One region of the Pseudomonas sp. F2 genome, then DNA from elsewhere that is predicted to be linked to it. Evidence: predicted binding sites of a transcription regulator. Region 1 holds the regulator's gene; the other holds the start of a gene.
What was found. The regulator FliA, encoded in region 1, starts transcription of late flagellar genes. The targets are predictions, from matches to a motif close to CTAAAGTTTNNNNNNNNNNNGCCGNTAA.
Positions count from the first base shown of each region.

Region 2: the regulator FliA is predicted to act here: its motif matches at 1,944-1,971, upstream of AC193Q_RS02105 (methyl-accepting chemotaxis protein).

Region 1 covers NZ_CM169904.1:165,693-168,897, reverse strand. Annotated here, with positions in the region: gene AC193Q_RS00735 (protein phosphatase CheZ) at 1-716, opposite strand, end outside; gene AC193Q_RS00730 (chemotaxis response regulator CheY) at 735-1,106, opposite strand; gene fliA (RNA polymerase sigma factor FliA) at 1,274-2,014, opposite strand; gene fleN (flagellar synthesis regulator FleN) at 2,011-2,841, opposite strand; gene flhF (flagellar biosynthesis GTPase FlhF) at 2,955-3,205, opposite strand, start outside.
Region 2 covers NZ_CM169904.1:460,364-463,568, reverse strand. Annotated here, with positions in the region: gene AC193Q_RS02120 (GlxA family transcriptional regulator) at 1-125, opposite strand, end outside; gene inhA (isonitrile hydratase) at 214-900, shown strand; gene AC193Q_RS02110 (lysostaphin resistance A-like protein) at 1,107-1,898, shown strand; gene AC193Q_RS02105 (methyl-accepting chemotaxis protein) at 2,001-3,205, shown strand, end outside.

The DNA.
Region 1 (3,205 bases):
TGAATCTGCGGACCTTCACCCTGCGAGAGATGTTTTTGTGGATCTTTTTCTGCAAGCATCGCGGCACGGTCGTGTTCGATGCCCGCAAAGCGGTCAACCTGACTGGCCATGAGGACGAGTTTGAGCAAATTGCTTTCGACTTCGGTGACCAGCTGGGTCACACGCTTGATCACTTGACCGGTGAGGTCCTGGTAATCCTGAGCCAGCAGGATGTCGTTCAGGTTGCTCGACACCGCACGGTTGTCCGTGCTGCTGCGTGACAGAAAACCGTCGACCCGGCGCGCCAGTTCGCGGAACTCTTCAGCCCCGACTTCACGACGCATGAAGCGGCCCCAATCGGTGCTCAGCGCCTGGGCTTCTTCAGCCAGGCCATTGACCACCGGGGTCGCGCTTTCCACCAGATCCATGGTGCGGTTGGCCGCGGCTTCGGTCAGCTTGACCACATAGCCCAGGCGTTCGGTGGCGTCGGTGATTTGCGACACTTCCTCGGCCTGCGGCATGTGCGGATCGATCTGGAAGTTGACGATCGCACTGTGCAGTTCGCGTGTGAGCTTGCCCACTTCCTGATACAGGCCACGGTCACGGGTCTGATTGAGCTCATGGATCAGTTGCACAGCGTCGCCGAACCTGCCTTTTTCAAGGCTCTCGACCAGTTCGACCGCGTGTTTTTTCAGGGTCGATTCGAAATCGCCCTGTGAAGATTCGTTATGCTCCATAGCTCCCCCGCGCGTTCATCAGCCGATGCGTTCGAAAATCTTCTCGATTTTTTCTTTCAGCGCCTGAGCCGTGAAAGGTTTGACCACGTAGCCGTTGACGCCGGCCTGGGCCGCTTCGATGATCTGCTCGCGCTTGGCTTCGGCAGTCACCATCAGCACGGGCAGGTGCTTGAGTTTTTCATCGGCACGCACGTGGCGCAGCAGGTCGATACCGGTCATGCCCGGCATGTTCCAGTCCGTTACCAGAAAGTCGATGCTTCCGCTGTTGAGCACCGGAATGGCAGTGGTGCCATCGTCGGCCTCGACGGTGTTGGTGAACCCCAGATCACGCAGCAGGTTCTTGATGATCCGCCGCATCGTTGAGAAGTCATCAACGATGAGGATTTTCATGTTCTTGTCCAATTCGACCTCCAAGCAGTCTTAAACGCGCCCAGCACCTGGACGCGCCATTTCAATCAATCCGGCAAAGCACTCGATGACTGTCTGGAGCACAACAGAGCAAGACCGGTGCTGTTCATCACCGCACCAGCCTCGTTCGCAGTGTCCCCACACTGCCTTCAGCGCGCTCGCCACTCCCCCAAACGCCCCCGCAAGCGGGCCGCGCACTGGCTGTGTAACTGGCTGACCCGCGATTCACTGACGCCAAGGACTTCACCGATTTCCTTGAGGTTCAGTTCTTCGTCGTAGTACAGCGCCAACACCAGTCGCTCACGCTCCGGCAAATTGGCAATCGCGTCCGCCAGCGCAGCCTGGAAGCGTTCATCTTCCAGATCGCGTGACGGCTCAAGATGAGCACTGGCGCCATCCTCGTGCAGCCCTTCGTGTTCGCCGTCCTGCAGCAGGTCGTCGAAACTGAACAGCCGGCTGCCCAGCGTGTCATTCAAAATCCCGTAGTAATCGTCGAGACTCAATTGGAGTTCGGCCGCAACCTCGTGATCTTTAGCGTCACGGCCGGTTTTAGCTTCAATTGAGCGAATGGCATCGCTGACCATACGGGTATTGCGGTGAACCGAGCGCGGTGCCCAATCCCCTTTGCGCACTTCATCGAGCATCGCGCCGCGGATCCGGATGCCCGCGTACGTTTCGAAACTGGCGCCTTTGCTGGCGTCATATTTGGTCGAGACTTCGAGCAGGCCGATCATCCCGGCCTGAATCAGGTCTTCGACCTGCACACTCGCCGGCAAGCGCGCCAGCAAGTGATAGGCAATGCGCTTGACCAGTGGCGCGTAACGCTCGATCAACTCGTACTGCGCGTCACGTGCCGATTTCTTGTAGTAGTTCATACCGCTGGCGGTCATAACACAGGCCCTGCCGTTTGCTGCACGAGGCGCTCGACGAAAAACTCAAGGTGCCCACGCGGGTTGGCAGGCAGCGGCCAGGTATCGACCTTCTGCGCGATCGCCTTGAACGCCAGCGCGCACTTGGAACGCGGAAAGGCTTCATAGACTGCTCGCTGCTTCTGCACGGCCTTGCGCACGCTTTCGTCGTACGGCACCGCGCCGACGTATTGTAAGGCGACGTCGAGAAAGCGATCCGTGACCTTGGTCAACTTGGCGAACAGGTTGCGCCCTTCCTGCGGGCTCTGCGCCATGTTGGCGAGGACGCGGAAGCGGTTCATGCCGTAGTCGCGATTGAGCAGTTTGATCAGCGCGTAGGCGTCGGTGATCGAGGTCGGCTCGTCGCAGACCACCAGCAACACTTCCTGCGCCGCGCGCACGAAACTGACTACCGAGTCACCAATGCCCGCAGCGGTGTCGATCACCAGTACATCGAGATTGTCGCCGATGTCGCTGAACGCCTGAATCAGACCGGCATGTTGCGCCGGGCTCAGGTGCACCATGCTTTGGGTGCCGGAAGCGGCCGGCACGATGCGGATCCCGCCGGGGCCCTGCAACAGCACGTCGCGCAGTTCGCAGCGGCCTTCGATGACATCGGCCAGCGTGCGTTTGGGGGTCAGCCCCAGCAGAACGTCGACGTTCGCCAGCCCCAGGTCGGCGTCCAGCAGCATGACCCGACGGCCAAGCTCTGCCAGCGCCAGAGACAAGTTCACTGACACGTTAGTCTTGCCGACGCCACCTTTGCCGCCGGTCACCGCGATCACCTGTACGGGATGCATGCTGCCCATGTTATTTCTTTACCTTGTCTTGCATAGACGGAGGCCACATTACTGGCTGCGCGTTCACAACCGGAACAATGCATGGCAGACCATCGATGTAGGTACAAAAACTGTTCATTACCTCAGCCAACCTGCTTGGTCGGGCTGTGGTAGATATCAGCGAACATGTCAGCCATGGCTTCTTCGCTGGGTTCTTCCTGCATTTGCACGCTGACGGCGCGGCTGACCAGCTGATGACGGCGCGGCAGATGCAGATCATCCGGAATCCGTGGGCCATCGGTCAGGTACGCGACCGGCAGTTCATGACTGATCGCCAGGCTCAACACTTCGCCAAGGCTGGCCGTCTCATCCAGTTTAGTCAGGATGCAGCCGG
Region 2 (3,205 bases), 290 kb from region 1:
GCGTACGGCGCAGGCAAACCCTGCTGGCGGGCGATATCGTTGGCCGAGGCGAATACTTGCAACGGGCCCGTAACATCGAGCAATTGCACATTGGCGAACGCGAGAACGTGGATGGTTTTCGACATTTGGCGTAATTCGTGGGCTGATTGGCGTATGCGCCAAAACCTACGCGCCTACAGTGAAGCCGTCTACCCCTTTTCACGGAGAAGAATCATGGCGTTGCAGATCGGTTTTCTGTTGTTTCCACAGGTGCAGCAACTCGACCTGACGGGCCCCTATGACGTGCTGGCCTCGCTGCCGGACGCGCAGGTGCATCTGGTCTGGAAGGATCTGGTGCCGGTCACCGCCAGCACCGGGCTGGTGCTGAAACCGACCACCACGTTCGATGACTGCCCGGATCTGGATGTGATCTGCGTGCCCGGCGGCGCCGGGGTCGGGCCGCTGATGGAAGATGAGCAGACGCTGGGGTTCATCAAGCGTCAGGCGGCGCAGGCCAAATATGTAACGTCGGTGTGCACCGGTTCGCTGGTGCTGGGCGCGGCGGGCCTGCTAAAAGGCAAACGCGCGACCACCCACTGGGCCTATCACGAGCTGTTGCCAAAACTCGGCGCAATTGCTGTGCAGGATCGGGTGGTGCGCGACGGCAATCTGTTTACCGGTGGCGGGATTACCGCAGGCATCGACTTTGCGCTGGTGCTGGCGGCTGAACTGGTGGGGGCCGAGGCGGCGCAGTTGATTCAGCTGCAACTGGAATATGCACCGGCACCGCCGTTCAATTCGGGCAGCCCTGATACCGCACCGAGCGCGATCATCGATGAGGCTCGCCTGCGGGCAACGCCGTCGTTAAAACTGCGTACGGAAATCACCGAGCGGGCGGCGGCGAAACTCAACTTGCGCTGATCCTCAGCCACACTCAGAACCCTGTAGGAGCTGCCGCAGGCTGCGATCTTTTGACTTTGGCTTTTCAAGATCAAAAGATCGCAGCCTGCGGCAGCTCCTACAGGGCGGATTGCGGCGTGTCACCGTTTCCCGCCACACCTTTACTTGTCCCCACGCCCTCACCCGTGTAGAAAGCCCTTCCACAAAATTCTGCACAAGGACTTTCGATGAAGGCGTTGCCATGGCTCTATCTGGCACTTCTCAGCCTCGGTTATGGATTGGCGCTGAGCTTTGGCCAACTCGGCTGGCTGGCGCTGATCTCCTTCGGACTGTTGCTGGTGGCCGGTTTCGCCGTGCGCCAACAACAGGTGCCGGTGGCGCGCCTATTGGGGCATGCCGTGTTCATCTTCCTCGCGCTGTCGCTGGCGCTGCACTGGTTGCCAGGATTCGCCAACGGCCGGGCCATCGCCCCGCTGCGTTTCACCGACAACGCCGTGCCGTTTTCGATGTACCTGAATCTGGACAAACCCCTGATCGGCTTCTGGCTGTTGCTCGCCTGCCCGTGGATTGTCGCGGCACGCTCGCTGCGTCTGACAGTGTTCGCCAGCGCCCTAGGGCTGACGTTGAGCGCCGTAATGGCGCTGGGTGGAGCGCTTCTGTTCGGCATGATTGCCTGGGCGCCGAAGTGGCCCGATCAGGCGTGGCTGTGGCTGCTGAACAATCTGCTGTTGGTGACGCTGGTCGAGGAAGCGCTGTTTCGCGGCTATATACAGGGCGGTTTGAGCCGCCTGTTCAAGCACCTGCCTTACGGCGAAAACCTCGCCCTGCTGCTGGCCTCGCTGATCTTTGCCTTGGCGCATGTGGGCGCAGGCTGGCACTGGGTGCTGCTGGCAGGTCTGGCGGGGGTCGGCTATGGTCTGGCCTACCGTTTTGGTGGGCTGGCGGCGGCGATCGCCACGCATTTCGGGCTGAACCTGCTGCATTTTGCGCTGTTCACCTATCCGATGCTGGCCGGTTGAAGCAAGGGCGGTTTTGCGACGCCGTACTTATATCTGAAAAAAAACTTCAATAATTTCCTGTCAGCGCCGACAACCTTTCAAAGCCTTGCGGATTGAAAAACCATGCGTAACAACCAGCCCATTACACAACGCGAACGGACTTTCCCGGCTCAGCAGCGGTTGATTTCCACAACCGACGCCAAGGGCGTGATCACCTACTGCAACGACGCTTTCGTCGAAATCAGCGGGTTTTCGCGTGAAGAACTGATCCGTGCGCCGCACAACCTGGTCCGTCATCCTGACGTGCCGGCCGCGGTGTTTTCGCACATGTGGGGCACACTGAAACAAGGCTTGCCATGGATGGGCATTGTCAAGAATCGCTGCAAATCCGGTGACCATTACTGGGTGAACGCCTACGTGACACCGGTGTTCGACGGTAATCAGGTGGTCGGTTACGAGTCGGTGCGGATCAAACCCACCGCCGAACAGATCCGCCGTGCCGAAGCGCTCTACCAACGCATCAACCAGGGCAAGTCGGCGATCCCTTCCAGCGACAAATGGCTGCCGGTGCTGCAGGACTGGCTGCCGTTCATTCTGGTCAGCCAGCTGAGCTTCGTGATCGGCGCGACGCTGAACTCGCACTGGGGCTTTGCCCTCGCGGCCGGTTTGTCGGTACCACTGGGCCTGATGGGCCTGCAATGGCAGCAACGCGGGCTCAAGCGCCTGCTGCGCCTGGCCGAGCAGACCACCTCCGACCCGCTGATCGCGCAGATGTACACCGACAGCCGTGGCGCGCAGGCGCGTCTGGAAATGTCGATCCTCAGCCAGGAAGCGCGCCTGAAAACCTGCCTGACCCGTCTGCAGGACACCGCCGAGCACCTGACCGATCAGGCCAAACAGTCCGACGCCCTGGCGCACAACAGCTCCAGCGGTCTGGAGCGCCAGCGCGTGGAAACCGAACAGGTCGCCACCGCCGTCAACCAGATGGCCGCCACCACCCAGGAAGTGGCCAGCCACGTACAGCGCACTGCTGACGCGACGCAAGAAGCCAACCGCCTGACCGGTCGCGGTCGCGACATCGCCGGGGAAACCCGCGAAGCCATCCAGCGCCTGTCGGTTGTCGTCGGGGAAACCGGCCTGACCGTGACCCAATTGGCCAAGGACAGCGACGAAATCGGCGGCGTGGTCGACGTGATCAAAGGCATCGCCGACCAGACCAACCTGCTCGCCCTCAACGCCGCCATCGAAGCGGCACGTGCCGGCGAGATGGGCCGTGGGTTTGCCGTGGTCGCCGATGAAGTCCGCCAACTGGCGCAACGCACCAGCGA